DNA from 4 places in the Zhongshania guokunii genome. Region 4 is predicted to be linked to each of the others. Evidence: predicted binding sites of a transcription regulator. Region 4 holds the regulator's gene; each other region holds the start of a gene.
The links. Region 4 encodes PhoB, which activates phosphate uptake and scavenging genes when phosphate is short. Its sites were predicted from a motif close to TGTCATAAANNTGTAACA; they were not measured.
Positions count from the first base shown of each region.

Region 1: a site for PhoB is predicted at 2,388-2,405, ahead of AB4876_RS04695 (esterase-like activity of phytase family protein). Genes of this name have one in related genera too.
Region 2: a site for PhoB is predicted at 2,055-2,072, ahead of AB4876_RS09700 (OprO/OprP family phosphate-selective porin). Genes of this name have one in related genera too.
Region 3: a site for PhoB is predicted at 2,701-2,718, ahead of AB4876_RS04425 (alkaline phosphatase PhoX). Genes of this name have one in related genera too.

Region 1 covers NZ_JBFRYA010000003.1:115,853-119,980, reverse strand. Annotated here, with positions in the region: gene AB4876_RS04695 (esterase-like activity of phytase family protein) at 53-2,323, opposite strand; gene AB4876_RS04690 (DNA-3-methyladenine glycosylase I) at 2,568-3,248, shown strand; gene AB4876_RS04685 (DmsC/YnfH family molybdoenzyme membrane anchor subunit) at 3,321-4,128, opposite strand, start outside.
Region 2 covers NZ_JBFRYA010000007.1:93,251-97,378, forward strand. Annotated here, with positions in the region: gene AB4876_RS09695 (SulP family inorganic anion transporter) at 1-359, shown strand, start outside; gene AB4876_RS09700 (OprO/OprP family phosphate-selective porin) at 465-1,892, opposite strand; gene queD (6-carboxytetrahydropterin synthase QueD) at 2,720-3,076, opposite strand; tRNA gene AB4876_RS09710 (tRNA-Val) at 3,369-3,444, shown strand; tRNA gene AB4876_RS09715 (tRNA-Asp) at 3,464-3,540, shown strand; tRNA gene AB4876_RS09720 (tRNA-Asp) at 3,621-3,697, shown strand; gene AB4876_RS09725 (hypothetical protein) at 3,886-4,128, shown strand, end outside.
Region 3 covers NZ_JBFRYA010000003.1:57,635-61,762, forward strand. Annotated here, with positions in the region: gene AB4876_RS04420 (Aq_1262 family (lipo)protein) at 1-694, opposite strand, end outside; gene AB4876_RS04425 (alkaline phosphatase PhoX) at 763-2,586, opposite strand; guanidine-I (ykkC/yxkD leader) riboswitch at 2,925-3,057, shown strand; gene AB4876_RS04430 (putative urea ABC transporter substrate-binding protein) at 3,119-4,128, shown strand, end outside.
Region 4 covers NZ_JBFRYA010000021.1:18,292-22,419, reverse strand. Annotated here, with positions in the region: gene AB4876_RS17490 (NfeD family protein) at 1-115, shown strand, start outside; gene AB4876_RS17485 (SPFH domain-containing protein) at 162-1,010, shown strand; gene purU (formyltetrahydrofolate deformylase) at 1,031-1,885, shown strand; gene phoB (phosphate regulon transcriptional regulator PhoB) at 1,971-2,678, shown strand; gene phoR (phosphate regulon sensor histidine kinase PhoR) at 2,685-3,983, shown strand; gene AB4876_RS17465 (PstS family phosphate ABC transporter substrate-binding protein) at 4,085-4,128, shown strand, end outside.

The sequences.
Region 1 (4,128 bases), on a different contig from region 4:
CATAAAAAAGCCCGCGCATGCGCGGGCTTGATCAAAATAAAATAAACGTAATTTAAAATAACTTACCCAGATTCAATAACTGTGTTTCGCCGTTGCTATCATCAACGCCGTCATTGTCGTTCACCATTAGTAAATCGCCGTTGTCCAGCAGTGCTAAGCCTTCGATTTTTTCGACAACCAGACCACCCGTCGCCTTCATATCTGCAAGTACATCGCGCACGAGGATTTTACTTACCGTGGCACCATCAGCGAGGCCAGTCGTGTCGAACTTATACAAACGCTTGATCACCGCGTCTGGTCCACCCTGATTGTCCCGCTCGATAACCACGAACTCACCATTATCCAAAGCAGTAATTTCCGACAAGCCTACCCAACCACCGTTCTGAGATTCTGGGGCATCTAGCGTATAAAACAAGAAGCTCCAGCTTTGCGCATTAATGTCGTAAATACCAATCCGCACCTTATCTTCTGTCTGCCAAGCACGCTGAAAAGCGACATAGAGTTTACCATCATACTCAGCAAGCCCTTCAAAGCCATTATTGCGCTGCAGTAAATTAACCTCTGTGGGCAAGGTTACCGCCTGCTGAATCACACCATTTGCATCGGTTTCAATCAGCACATTCATACTTGTAACGGGGCCATCAATCAAGCTGCCCTTACCTTCAGAGGCGATCCAAAAACTGCCGTCGGCCAGTTTGGCAATACCTTCGGGATCGATGTTAACTGTCTTGTCTTCATTCACCGTGCCCTCAGGCAAGGTTCCCAACGGCAAGCTAGCAAGCACACCGTCAGTGTCGACAATACGGGTTTCCGCAGTGATTACTGCTGGCTGCGCGCCAACATCTAAGGTAAAAATACGATTTTTCTTGTAGTAACTATCGTCTACCGCGTAAATCAACTTGCTGTCAGATGGATCGGCAGACAAGCCCGACAAGGCGCTCCACGAGATTGGTGAGCCATCCTCGCGATCGTTAGACACGATGGTCGGGTAGCTAGCCGCCGCAGTACTATATTGGTATATATTTAAGCCCGAGCGAATTACATCGCCACGGCTATCTTCCTCGCTAGCCGCAATCAACAGATTGCGCGAGGGGATAGCCAAGGCACCCTCTGGACCCACGCCAGCGGGAAGCACTTGCTTGAATACCGGCTTGGTGTAGTCAGCCACGTCGTACACAAACACAACACTGGCGCGCTCGGAGTTTACAAACAGCAACTGATCATCACCAAATACGCCGTATTCTGCATTTTCTGGCTCATTACCTTTATTTTCAGAGCGCGACTCAGGATAGTGCCCAATGCGGGCGGTGAGCTGATCTAAAGTATTACCTGCCTCATAAACCACTTCTCCAGATGTATTAAAAACACTAAAGCTGCGGCTACCACCGTCGAGGTCACCTTCGTTGGCAGTGACAAAGTATTCAGTAGACAGCCAGCTCACACCATCGGGTTCACGCAGTACGTCGTCGAGCGATTCATTCTGGGTAATAACATCATCTTCATTAGCATCAACTCCTGTCAGGTCGACACTACCGGCGCTGAAATCATTAACGATGCTACCGTCAGAAAGATCGACTAAAACAATGTGATTGTTTTCCTGCATTGAAACAACAGCAATATTATCGGCGTTTATATCAACAAACTCAGGCTCCGGGTCGGTGGGGTACAAATCGGCCAAACCAGTGAGCTCGACGGCATTAGTCGTCCAATCCGCGGGTTCGCCACTTAAGGTAACAATAACCAGTTTGCCTGCTGGCATTTGCGGTAAAGCGCCATCATTAAGGTCTTCGTCACGCTCATTTTCAATGACTACCGCTGCGTAACTACCGTCTGGGCTAACCGCCACCGAGTCTGGCTGACCACTCACATCAATAGAATGCACTATGCTGCGGGTGGCAATATCTACAACAACCAGTAAACCGGAAACACTCACAAAATCACTGCTGGTATTAACGCCCACAAGCGCGTAATTGCCCTTAACGGCCACCGAGGTTGGTTCACCGGCCAGCGGCAATACACCTAGGCCCGCCGGCGTTGCTGGATTGGTGATATCGACAAAACCCAGTTGCTCTTTGGGGCTGTCGGTATAAATAAGGGTCATACCGTCGGTGCTGGCAGCAACAATTTCGGCGGCCGTAGCGTCATCGCTATTACATGTGGGATCCGCTTGCATGCATACCGGATATACCGCAATGCGGTTAAAGCTTTTCGCTTCACTGCTTTGCACCGCGTGAGTTTTGTTGTCATCGCCACCGCAGGCGGCCAAAAACAGAGGCGTTGCCAGTGCAATCCCCCAAGATAATGCTGTTTTCTTAAATTGCATGCTTCCTCCAGAATTACTGCGAAAATAATAATCGCTAAAGACTACGGGGGAATTGCGACAAAACACTGACAGTTTTATGTCAGAAATAAGGCGATTTTATGAAAGCAGCACGCTCAAGAAGTTAACGTAACGCGGAGAAATGTTATTGCCGCTACGCCGCTACGATGTTTATTATGGATCTATCCCAAACGGCTGCGAGCGCATTACCACCGCGCGCTGGCGGTAGCGCGTAGCAAGGTCTTATATGAAGTCTCTTTATAAAACATTTTTAGAACGAGCAATTGTTCAACACGGTAGTATCGCGGCGATTGAAGATCTTCTGCCCAGCAGCCTGAATACTGAAGAATTAAACGCTGTTCCCGATCATCGCTACTTAGCCGAGATGGCCGCCTGTGTGTTTCGCGCGGGTTTTGTATGGCGGGTTATTTCCAATAAGTGGCCTGGCTTTGAGGAGGTGTTTAATGGCTTTCTGCCGATTTGGGTTGCATCTCGCTCTCCCGAACAAATTGAAACCATGGCCAGCGACCGGCGCATTGTACGCAATTTAACCAAAGTTAAATCTGTGCAAGACAACGCCCTGTTTATTCTCGACATTCAACGAGAGCACGGCAGCTTTGGCCAGTTTTTAGCAAGCTGGCCCAGCGAGGACCTTGTCGGTTTGTGGGCCTACCTTAAAAAACACGGCAGTCGTCTAGGCGGCAATAGTGGGCAATATTTTTTGCGTTTCAGCGGCAAAGACACCTTTATTTTAAGCCAGGATGTATGCACTGCACTGATTAGCGTCGGGCTAATTGATAAAACCCAGCTTACTGCGCAGCGCGATTTAAAAATCGCACAACATGCCTTTAATGAAATGCAACAGGAAAGCGGTCGCTCTATGGCGGAATTAAGCATGATTTTGGCCCTGTCGATAGGGCCTCACTAACAACCTGAGGACAAAAAACGAGTAAGAGCAGCTACGCTGCCCTTATGCTTGCTAAGCTTAAGCTAATGCTCCTCAGTGAGCGTGCGCTACCACACCAACCTGGGGCATATTTGCCAAACCGATATCGCGAGCATGCTCTTCGAAATCTTTGTTCTTCCAAAAGAAGGCGCCCGGCATAGTTGTAGGTATAACCAGTACATAGAAGAGGCAGCGTCCTATTATCGCCGTTGCTAATATAGAACCACACAATACCGCGCCACCAATTAAATTCAACACCCCAAGCTCGGAGCCACTGAGCAGCGCCGCCGCCAGAATCAGATTGCCCAGTAATAGTAGGTTACGCAGGGCATAGCTTTTGCCAAACAAGGTGCATTGAATATAGTGCGACACACTACCTTCATTATTACCCTTATCCATCGCCACCCCATGACGCCACAATCCAAAGGCTTCTAAAGCAATACCAATCACCATGACGGCAAGGCACAATTTCAACATTGCTAGGCCGTCGGCGCCAATTAACATCAAGGTTGGCACACCAACGGCGCCCAGCACGACACTGCCCAAGCTAAGCGATGTACCTAAGAATGCGCTACCGGTCTGCCAGTGATTCCAAAACGGCCGCGCGGGGATACGGTAGCAGCGATACATATAGTAAAGCCCCACCGCGCCGGCGATTAGCGCCAAATAACCGCTAGTGATTGCCACACCGCTGAACGTTCCCCAAGTACCAAACAGAGAAATAAACACGGCATTTTCAGGTAGCATCGCTAATAAATGTATTCCAGCAAAGACCATATACAGCAGCATACCCAAGCCTTCACGACACACAGGAGAATGACGCAAATTATTAAAGCCCCGATAAAAACGCCAAGGTTTACCA
Region 2 (4,128 bases), on a different contig from region 4:
AGTTTAGCGGCCCATTAAGTTTTGGTGCTGCGGCTGATCTTGGTCATCACGTGCGGGAGCACAGTGAAGTCGGTGCAAGGGTGCTTATTCTTGATTTCTCTCGTGTTCCATTTCTCGATGTGTCTGCCGTATTGGCGGTCGAAACTATTGCTAGTGACGCTGCCAGTAGTAATAAATTTCTGTACTTAGCAGGCATGAACGCTGACGTGCAGAAGGTGCTTGCGGGTATGAACAGCGGTGTTCCTGGCGACGGTGTTTATACTACGCGCTTGCAGGCTTTGAAAGCCGCTGAAAGCCTAGTTAAGTCGAGTGAGGTGAATAACAATAGTACCGTAACTGGTGCGCTTGTTATGGAGTGAGGGGTTCTGCGGCGGGTGGATTTGTTTATTCGCCCGCGGCAGTTGAATTACTTGTTTCAAGTGGAAGTACTAAAAAGGCGGCCTCACATATGAGGCCGCCTTTTTTTATAGTGCCATTTGTGCGCGGAAGGCTACAACATCGACATTATCGGCTTCTTCGCTGCCGCCGTTTTGAATCAGTGGGCCTGACTCTACTTCGTAGGCGCGGCTGTAACCGAACAGTATGCGTAGGTTGGCGTTTAGGTACCAATTTAGATTGAGACTAACACGTTGCTGGCTGCCACCTTGGATATCGGCATCTTCAAGGTCTACTTCATCAAGTCGTAAAGCAAGCTCCCATGCGCCCCAGTGATTTTGCGATAGATCAAAATTATTGCGAGGTTTGAGCATTTTGAATTCGCCGTCTGAGCCTTTATAGTTGCGTGCTTCCCCTGTTAATGTCCAGCCAAGCTGGAGATAGTGGGCGTTAAAGCGTAAGTCAGAACCGCCGTCGCGCTGGATGTCGGCTTGCCCCAATTCGGCTTGTGCTGAGAAACGGCCGTGCATGGCGGCGAGTTCAAGCCCTGATAGTTGGATTTCCTCAAAGCCAGCAATACTGCCGGTATCACTGAGATATAGGTCAGACATATTGGTGGTTTCGTAGCGCAAGCGCGGTGTTTTACCATTGCTCAGGCTGTTATTGTCATTGGCCTTGCGTAGACCAAGGCTGGCGCCGAGGTGAAGTAATTGTCCTGACTCGTTAATGGGAGCAAAGGTTGCTCTAACCCCGAAGCCGCCGCCTTCATCGGCGCCGTTGCCACTGGCCGAAACTGCGTCGCCGTAGACGCCACCTTTGAGCGACCAGTTCTGTCCCATTGTTTTGACGTTAATACCCATCGCGCGGTCAAAATGGGGCAGGGTTAGTGCTGAGAGCAGTGAGCGCTCGTTAAACATAATGTCGTTTGAACTTTCTTCGACTTCCATGCTGACGGAGTGTTTCTGATTACCAACGGTTATTTCTAAATTGGGCGTGGCGTCATATGCAACTAGCACGTCTTTTAGGGAGACACTGTTGCCGCCCCAATCTGCTTCAATATTATAAGAAAAGTCGCGGTTGAATTTGCCTCGTAGTGCCAATCGCACCCGGCGAAGTTCGGTGCCAGAGACGGCTTGCGCTGGGTCGCCGTTACTGCGCTTTTGCAGATCATCGTTCATGTGAGTGGTGCTGTCTGCGTGAATACGTCCACCGAGATTCATGGTGAAATCGCCATTTTCTGAGGAGACCACTAAGCCTTTATTAACGACCTCAGCAGTGGATGTCGTGCTTGAGCGCTTAGTTTCTTCTGTTACTGGCTCAAACGTACCGAGCTGAATTCTGTTGGCGCCTGGCTCAGTGAAGACTTGTTTGGTTTCACGGTCGACATAAAGATTTAGTTCCCGCTGTTGCTGTTGGGGGCTTTGAATAGAGGCTTTGCCATTAACGCTAAGATCGGCTAATGCTAACTGGGCACCACTGGCTAGTAGGATGCTTGCTGGCAGTAATAGGCGCTTCATTGATGTCTCTCCGTAAAAGCAATAATAAGGTATTTGGTTGGGCTTTATAGGTGTTGATGGCGAGCGCGCGGCCGGCCGTTTTTTAGGTTGGGCTTATTGTGCGGGCAGTTTATGACAAAAATATTACAAGCACTGTAATTTGTGACGGTAATGCTTCATTGATATTGCATATATATGACGAAATAGCTTGTGTCCTAAGTTTTACTGCCCGCCAGCTGGAAAATGTCGCGCTTCTGAAATCTAGGCCGGTAAATATAATGGGGCTCGTAGATTAAAGTGGGCGGGTAAGGGGCTGCTGTGATGAGGTGCTGTCTAAGGGCTTGAAAGCGACGTTGGCTAATAGGCTTCTGTTGCGGGTACTTGGCTGGACTTACAGGTCTTTGCTGTAAAAATATAGTCGCGTGAAATCAAAATGTCGGTGGGAAAAGCTTGCTTTTTTAAGCGAGGCTTTTGGTTGGGTCATTTCCTAGCGCTATTTGTTAGGTAACAGTCTTTTAGTACCTGGGTGGTTTAAGGTTGTCCACAGTATCTGTGGATAACTTGGTGGGTAACTTGTCGATTGTGCCTTGAGAGGGCGGCTGTATCGGGGCTTTAACAAATTGTTCAAAAAATAGTCATTTTAATAAAGCCTATAATAATCAATATGTTATGTGATTTTTAGAGTATTTTAATTAACTATTAATGGCTAAGTTATGAAACTTCGACCCTCAAGCCCTATCTGTGAATAAGTGTTACGTCAAGGGCTAAGTATTGTTACGTGTTACGTATTTTCCCTTATGCTTCGTTTTTCGTTTCAACTTGCCCCTGCTTAGTGCGCAGTTGCTTGTTTAGTCGCCTCGGTATATGCATCCGCTGGTGCATGTTTCCCGGATCTCGACCTTACTTAGTGCACCCAAGCCTGGTTTGAGTTGATCCCAGATCCAGATAGCTAAATTTTCGCTAGTTGGGTTTTCGAGGCCGGGGATGTCGTTTAAGTAGTAGTGATCAAGTCGATCGTAAATCGGCTTGAATATCTGCTTGAGTTCGGAAAAGTCCATAAACCAGCCAGTGTGTGGATCAACTTCGCCAGCTATATATAGGCGCACTAAAAAGCTGTGGCCGTGTAGGCGGCCACATTTGTGGCCGGCGGGTACATTAGGGAGCAGGTGCGCTGCCTCAAAAGTGAAGTCTTTGTAAATTTCCACGGGCGGCTCCAAGGGTGGTTTCGAAATTAGTGGTGCGACTGGCATAAGGTGTTAGTGTATTGGCCGGTCGAATTTGCGCCAATGGTAATCAGCTCTGGGGGTGCTGTACAGCTTGCTTTAATTTTGCGAGCTATGGAGGGGGCTTCTTTACCGGTTTGGCTGTTTTTTCTGTATAAAAAATGAGCAAAATCAGTGTTATAGCTTTTTTTTAAAGAAAATGTAAAAAAAACGGCCAGAGCGTTTGACAGGGGGAGTGGTTACTGTAGAATGCGCCTCACTCGATCGATGAGAGGGGTGATTAGCTCAGCTGGGAGAGCATCTGCCTTACAAGCAGAGGGTCGGCGGTTCGATCCCGTCATCACCCACCATTATCGTGTAAAAGTATGCGGACCGGTAGTTCAGTTGGTTAGAATGCCGGCCTGTCACGCCGGAGGTCGCGGGTTCGAGTCCCGTCCGGTCCGCCAACTTTTTATTTAGACCTCCCCTGTTTTTTTATCTTGCCTAATTGGTGCGCTAGCATCGCATTAGGTTTGATGCTGTTTCTGGACCGGTAGTTCAGTTGGTTAGAATGCCGGCCTGTCACGCCGGAGGTCGCGGGTTCGAGTCCCGTCCGGTCCGCCAACTATTCAGTTTATATCCTCCTTAGTTTGTCTCTGTTAAAGCCTTCTTAATCTACACCTTATTTTCTGCACGCATATTTAAATACAGTTTTACTATCAGCCCACCCTTAGTCTTCCTATAATGATTTGTTATAGACCGCCTTTTTTAGCGGTCACCGCGGTGAATTGCAGTTCGCTTGGGAGGTTCAATTGGGGGCGCTATCTGAAGCCATTGTTTTCTTTAACGACGGTAATGTTGTTAAAGAAATGTTTTTTGCCGAGTTTGAAGCGGTATTGGATGATGTTGTAGGCGTCCCCGACTTTGCTGGCGATGAAGTGCAGGCGGCCTTTGTTCAAATAGAAGGTAGTCTGAAAATTTTAGGCGCGGTGTTTTTTACCATTAGTTTCGATGCCAGAGGCCGAGTCGCTGGTAATTGGAATATCCCGCTACGG
Region 3 (4,128 bases), on a different contig from region 4:
AATCCTTGTTTTTGCAGCTAGTTTGGCGAAATTTGGCAGGCAGACGGATCATAACGTCGTCGCTAGAACCGTTGGTGGGCCAGAAGGTGCTCGGTAGTGGCTTGTAGTTAAATGCCACCCAATGACTACCGTCTTTGGCCATGCCGTGCTCGTCGAAGGCCGCGGCGCCAAGATGCAGGTTCTTGATTTCGGGGATTGGCCCCTGCCAGTCTGCTGTGCTTTTTAGCTGCTCAATTAATGGGCTGTAATTGTCGGTGTAAATATAATCGATTACGGCCTGATCGCTAATTTTGGCAATGCGTGGCCGACGGTCTTCAAACAGATTTTGCCAATGATTATGAGTGCCGAGATCAGAGAAAGCGTAAACGTGCTGAAGGCCGCCGTCGCTCATGGTGTTGGGGCGGCTGCGGTAATCATAGCTCTGGTGGCAGGTCATGCAGGGATTGTATTCGCCGTCGTGCTTGGTGTAACACTGCGGGGGAATCACCGCTTCGGCGTTGTAAATATTTTCGGCATGCGCTTGGCGGAGTACGGCACGGCCGCTGCGCGCCGGCGAACTCGGAAATTTTAAGCTGGCGAGTATTTGGGCATCGTCGCTGGATTGCTGAGTTGTCGGTTCTGTAATTTCGCTGATGGATGTGCTGCTATCGCAGGCGCTCAGCATAATTAGAATAAGGCTTATAAAATATTTCATGGTCTCTACCGTAAATAAAAGAGGGCGGATAAATCCGCCCTCTAAACTGCTTCTTGTACTTTGTTAAATTACAAAGCGGGATCTTCAAACAACCAAATAATATTGTTTTGGTGGTTGCCGGTGTCTTCACCGATAAGCACGCGACCATCGTCGAGAATGATCAGATTATCGGGGTTGGAGATGTTATTTGTGTTACAGCGATTGGTGCTGCGGCTACCGTAGTAGGGGCCGCCAACAACCGCGGGTGCCAGAGTGGTAACGTCCACTAGGCCAGCGCTATTTTTCACAAGCTTCATGCGGTATACCGCGCCGCATTTGCCATTGGTGCCATCTAGTTGAATAGCGCCGGCGCCGTCCGACATTGCGCCGGTTGTGTCCGACATTGCCATATACATATAGGCTTGGGCACCGTTGGCTGCGCCGTTGCTCCACCACGCATCAGCTAAGCCACGGTTGATGTTAACGCCTTCCATTTTATTAAACTCAGCAGTTGCGCCTAAAGCGGCAGCTGCTTTGCGGCTCTCTAAGAAACCGATGCGGTCATCGGCAAAGGGGTTGCTAGCAATGGTGCCGCTGGTGTCCAAATCTTGATTGAGTTTGGCTTCGGCGTAATCGTTGATCTGTTGTGCGGTAATTTGCTTAGCTTCACCAACCGTGCCGTCAAAGCTCGCGATCGCTGCTTCAATTGCTGCTTCGGTGCCAGTAGCAATAAGTACCCATTCAACGGCAAAGGCGGCTTCGGCGGGGTCGCTCACTCCCGCGCTCTGGGTGACTTTGGCGGCGTAAAGTTTACCGGCACTGAGATCGCTGGCGGTGTCGGCTACAAATTTAAAGAACACCGTATTGCCGCCGTCATCGCTGAGGAACACCGTGCGTAGGTCTGGCATAACGATCGCATTCTCGTGAGAGAAGCGGCCCAGCAATTCCAGTTTATTAACTTTAACATCCGCGACATTGGCTGCGGCTACCGTGCCTTCAGTACCAATTTCCATAATGTAGCCGTAGTTATAGGGGTTGCCCCAAGCGCCGCTGCCGTCGGTGGGCAGGCCAAGGTATTCGGCAATAGATTTGGCTTCATTATTATTGATGTTGTACCAGTCGGCGGTATTGTCAAAATACAGCTCTTCAGAGGTGAGTGGTGTTCCCCAAGGACTCAAGGTACCAAAGCAGTTTACCCAGGTGCCTTTTACGGATGAGAAATCGATCATTCCCTCTTGGGTTACACCATAGCTGCTAGTGAGTGCAATACGACTCATGCCGCCTGGGCGATCTTCCCAGTTGGAGTACAGGAAGTAGCCGGTGCCACCATCAGAAACCGCGGCATTAAAATCGGGGTCGTTTGAGCTTTTTAATAAAGTGCTGCCATCCGCGGCAATAATGTCGCCCATTTCCTTGCCGCTTACCAGGGCATCGCTCTGTTGCGCCAGTACCATATAGTTGCCAACAGCGCTTAATACGCGCTCTTTGTCGGCTTCGGTAATGGGCATATCCATTGCGGCGACGTTGCCTAGGTTATTGAAATCGACACCAACAAACGCGCCAATGGTGCCTTTGTTAATTACTTTGCCATCAACGTCGGTGGTCGTGTTAGATGAACTGGGGTGCTGAATATTGCTGAATACTACGCCGTCGCTATTGAGGAATATACCGGTGAATTCGGCGCCAAGTGGGGCTGAGGCCAAACGTTTTAAAGAAGCGCCGCCGTTGCCGTCTTCGCCATTGGCGCCGGGCGTGCCAGGCGCGCCGGGTGAACCGGGGCTGCCTGGTGCGCCGTTTTGGCCTGCATTACCTTGGGGGCCCGTAGCGCCATTGTCGCCGTCATCACCACCACAGGCGCTAAGGCCTAGGGCGAGAATACTAGCGATGGATACGCTTAGTAATTTCTTGTTCATAGTCTCTCCTCAGATATTGGGTTGCAGGGCTGTTCTATGCAGCGCCAGCGTTGTAATTGCGAGGACAGTCTAGGGAGGCGGTGTTACAGAATAGGGACGGTATAGTGTCGGTATGACGACAAAAATATGACAGCGAGCTCGACATGCTCGGCCGGCTTTATTTTGGTGCGTGCTGATTTTTTTGGTGCACTACAGGCCCTTGTTTAGGGCTCTGTGTTCGGGCTTAATATATGCGGTTAATTCTTAAATCATTGAGTTAGCTAGGTTTGCGGGGTTTGGCACGCTATGTGTATAGTGTTGTGTGTCCGCACTCTTGGTGATATTGGACGTGATACAACAAAATGGAAGGCTAGGGTTCCGGTTGCCACTATTTATATAGTTAAAGCAACGACTGGTCCGAGAGCTTTCGACCTTCAGAGTACGTAGCTAGGCTGCAAGAAGGTTACACGGCGGGACAAAAGCCCGGGAGACGAACGGCGATATGCGCCAGGAGTGCTCTATGAAACCGTGTGAAACCTCTGGAGGTTCAACGATGAAGCGACTTTCCGCTTTACTGCTTACACTCACATTCTCTTCGTTTTCTGCTGCAGCTACCGATAGCTTTAAGGTGTGTTGGTCAATTTATGTTGGTTGGATGCCTTGGGGCTATGCCGCCGAGCAGAAGATCATGGATAAGTGGGCCAAAAAGTACGACCTCGATATTGAGGTAGTACAAATCAACGATTACATCGAATCCATTAACCAATATACCACGGGTGAATTTGCCGCCTGCGCCATGACCAATATGGATGCCCTGACCATTCCCGCTGCTGGCGGCGTCGATAGCACGGCCCTGATTGTTGGCGACTTCTCTAACGGCAATGACGGTGTGGTCTTAAAAGGCTCCGACAAACTCAAAGACATTAAAGGTCAGCGCGTAAATTTGGTTGAGCTTAGCGTTTCTCACTACCTGCTCGCTCGCGGTTTAGAGAGCGTGGGCATGAGCGAGTCAGACGTTACCGTGGTAAACACCTCCGACGCAGATATGGTCGCGGTATTCCCCACCGATGGGGTTACGTCGGTGGCAACGTGGAATCCACTGCTTAGCGAAATTACCAGTATGCCAGGAGCGAATAAGGTTTTTGATTCCTCGCAAATTCCGGGTGAAATAATCGACTTAATGGTTATTAACACCGAGGTCTTGAAAGCCAATCCGAAATTGGGCAAAGCACTGACCGGCGCATGGTATGAAATCATGGCCACCATGAGTGCCAAAGACAAAACCGGAATTGCTGCGCGTACCACCATGGGTGTGGCATCGGGCACCGATTTAGCCGGTTACGAAGCCCAGTTGGCGAGTACCCAAATGTTTTACACGCCTGCAGAAGCAGTTGCCTTTACCAAGAGTGCGGCCTTGAAAACCACCATGAAGAATGTGGCGGAATTCTCCTTTGCCCACGGTCTACTTGGTGACGGTGCACCCGACGCTGGCTTTATCGGCATTGAAACCCCAGCAGGGGTTTACGGTAACAAAGCCAATATCAAATTCCGTTTCGACCCTAG
Region 4 (4,128 bases):
CAGTGACGAGTGGCAGTTTATTTGCCGGGAGCCAATTTCGGTAGGCGATCGCGTGTGTGTGGAAGATATTTCAGGCAATACACTGATTGTGCGCGGTCCGCACGGTGGCGCCTAAGTAGGCATATGGCAAGTATTTAAATTCAAAGATAAGGAAGTGTGCGATGGATGGCTTGGCAGTAGTAATTGCATTGGCAATATTGGTGGTTATCACCCTGTTAAAAGGGGTGAAAACTGTCCCGCAGGGTTATAAACATATCGTTCAGCGCCTAGGTAAGTATCACGTTACTTTAAATCCTGGTTTAAATTTTATTATTCCGTATATCGATTCGGTGGCTTATAAGTTGACCACCAAAGACATTGTGCTGGATATTCCCTCGCAAGAAGTCATTACCGAAGATAATGCGGTGATTATTGCCAATGCGGTCGCCTATATTAATATTGTGGCACCAGAAAAAGCGGTTTACGGCGTTGAAAACTACACTTTTGCAATTCAAAACCTAGTCCAAACTGCGCTGCGTTCTATTGTTGGCGAGATGGCGCTGGACTCGGCGCTGTCGTCGCGGGACCAAATTAAAGCCAAACTAAAAGCCGCTATATCTGAGGATATTGCCGATTGGGGGATTACCCTGAAAACAGTAGAAATTCAGGACATAAACCCCTCGCCAACGATGCAGGCGGCCATGGAAGAGCAAGCGGCGGCAGAGCGCCAGCGGCGCGCTGCGGTGACTAAAGCTGAGGGTGAAAAACAGGCGGCCATTTTGGAAGCTGATGGCCGTTTAGAGGCCTCGCGTCGTGATGCGCAAGCCCAAGTAGTGCTTGCCAAAGCCAGTGGCGCCGCTATTTCGCTAGTGTCTGAGGCGGTGGGCAATGAAGAATTGCCTGTGCTTTATTTGCTTGGCGAGAAATACACCGAAGCGCTGCTGCGTTTGGCCTCTTCAGACAATGCTAAAACGGTGGTTTTACCTGCAGATTTGCCGCAGGCTTTGCGCGGTATATTAAATAAAGTCTAATGAAGGATTGAGCGTTTTACATGGATCATACTTATCGTTTAGTGATTAGCTGCCCAGATCGCGTGGGGATAGTAGCCCGCGTTAGTCAGTTTGTTGCAGAGCAGGGAGGTTGGCTCACCGAGGCAAATTATCACGCCGATGCCGAGAGCAATTGGTTTTTTATGCGTAATGAAATTCGCGCCGAATCACTGAAAGTGAGTGCGCAGGCCTGCCGTGCGGCATTTGCACCGATTGCCGAGGAGTATGGTATGCACTGGGCGCTGGTGGACTCTGCGGTTAAGCGTAAGGTGGTTATTTTGGCCAGTCACGCCTCCCACTGTATTGCCGATATATTGCATCGCTGGCACAGTGGTGAATTGGACTGCGATATTCCCTGTGTTATATCCAATCACGAAAACCTGCGTAGCATGGTGGAATGGCACGGTATCCCCTTTGAATACGTTGCTATTGATCCGCAAAACAAAGCACCCGCCCACGCTAAAATTATGGCCTTGGCCCAAGAATACCAAGCAGACTGCGTGGTATTAGCGCGCTATATGCAAATTATTCAGCCCGAATTTTGCCAGGCTTACGCAGGGCGAATGATCAACATCCATCACAGTTTCTTGCCGTCATTTATCGGTGCAAACCCTTATCAGAAAGCCTTCGATCGCGGTGTTAAATTAATCGGCGCCACCAGTCACTATGTCACCGAACGTCTCGATGAGGGGCCAATCATCGAGCAAGATGTAATTCGGGTTTCCCATCGGCACAGCAAAGACGATTTGGTTCGTCTTGGTAAAGATGTCGAAAAATCGGTGCTTGCTCGGGCACTGCGCAATCATCTCGAAGATCGTGTTTTGGTTCACGGAAATAAGACGGTAGTGTTTGATTAAGCTGGGAAAATTGGAAGTGTCATAAAATTGTCACTAAAAATCGTTTTAATGCAGCTTACAAATATCGCAAAAAAAGGTTAAAGGGATGACTGCAAGCACCATATTGATCGTCGACGACGAAGCTGCGATCCGTGAAATGATACGGGTAGGACTGGAGTTGGCCGGCTATGAGTGTCTGGAAGCGAGCAATGCGCAGGACGCACATGGCCTTATAGTGGATCGGCGACCTGATTTGGTGCTGCTAGATTGGATGATGCCGGTTACCAGTGGCTTGGAATTACTGCGTCGCCTGCGTAGAGATGAGCTGACCCGCGACCTTTTAGTTATTATGCTGACCGCCAAAGACGATGAAGACAATCGCGTGCAGGGCTTGGATGTGGGGGCCGACGACTACATTACCAAACCGTTTTCATCGCGGGAGTTAATGGCGCGAATTAAAGCTATAATGCGGCGCTCGACAAGTCGTGAGCAGGAGGAGAGCATCGAGGTCGCAGGCCTGAAATTAGACCCTAGCAGTCACCGGGTGTTTGTTGACGCCACGCCATTAGAGATGGGGCCTACCGAGTTTAAATTACTAAAGTTCTTTATGACCCACCAAGAGCGGGCGTATAGTCGCGGCCAGCTTTTAGATCAAGTTTGGGGAACCAATGTCTATGTCGAAGAACGCACAGTTGATGTGCATATTCGGCGGCTTCGCAAGGCGCTGCAGACCGAACTTCGCGACTGCGGCCTCTTAATTCAAACAGTTCGGGGAACGGGCTACCGTTTTTCCACCACGGGTGTTTGCGCATAGCGCGAAATGATGCGGTATTACAGCTGGAAGACAGAATTATTACGGCTTAGTGTGCCATTGCTTGCAATGGCCGGGGCCTGCGTTGTTTTTGACTTGGGGGTATTGCCCCTGCTGGTGCTCGCAATATTGATCTGTGGCCGTGTATTGCAGCAATTGCAGCGTCTGTCGGATTGGTTGTACAGCGGCACCGGCGAAGAGCCGCCGGAGGCAATAGGGATGTGGGGCCAAGTTTTTGATGTGATATACCAAATGCAGCGAGACTCTAGTCAAGACAGTGATCGCCTGCAGGCAATGATTGATTATTTACACTCTTCATTTGCGTCAATGTCCGACGCGGTGGTGATGCTCGACCCCCAGGGCAATATCGAGTGGTGCAACTCTTCCGCCCACGATTTACTTGGGCTAAGGCAAGAGGGAGATGCCGGCCGGCAGCTGGTTAATCTGCTGCGCAGTCCCGCCTTTTTACGGTACTTTGAGGCAGAGCGCTATCAGGCGCCACTGGAGATGAATTCCCCCGTAAATGGCATGATCAACCTCAGTATTAGTGTCAGTTTTTTTGGCAAGCGCAATCGTCTATTGTTTGCTCGTGATGTGACTCGAACCCACCGTTTAGAGCAAATGCGTAAAGATTTTGTTGCCAATGTCTCCCATGAGTTACGCACGCCACTCACTGTGATTAACGGTTATCTAGAGACTTTTTCTGAGCACGGTGGCGAAAATCCGCGCTGGGATAGGGCGGTAAATCAAATGCTGCAACAGTCGCGGCGGATGAATTTATTAATCCAAGACCTTATGTTGCTGTCGCGCTTAGAGTCGGTGCCAAAATTGGCTGATGAAAGTGTTATTCGCTTGCGGCCATTAATGGAAATGATTCGCGAAGAGAGTGAGACCGCAGCGAGTGGCTCGCGGAATATTGTGATTGAATGTGACGATAATATTGCAATAAATGGCAATGCCAATGAATTGCGCAGCGCTTTTTCTAATTTGGCGGTCAATGCTGCGCGCTATACCAGTGAAAATGACAAGATAATTTTGCGCTGGTATCAAGATGACTACCATGCCTATTTTGAAGTTGAAGACACCGGAATAGGCATTGAACCCCAGTATATCCCTCGTTTAACAGAGCGGTTTTACCGCGTAGATCAAAGCCGCTCCCTTGATACGGGCGGCACTGGGCTGGGTCTGGCCATTGTTAAGCATGTTCTTATTCGCCATCGAGCCGAATTGCGTATCCGTAGTGTGCCTAATACCGGCAGTGTTTTTAGCTGTGTCTTTCCCAAATCTGCAGCAGTAAAAGTGGCTTAAGCTGGCGGTAAAGGATATTTGGGGCTGTTGTCACAAAGTTGTCATAATTCGTCTATAAAGTGGCATCGTTGTAACAGCTTAATGGCTTTGGGAGTATCGAATTGAAGATCAAATATTTAGTAGCAAGTACGGTTGTGGCTTTGTC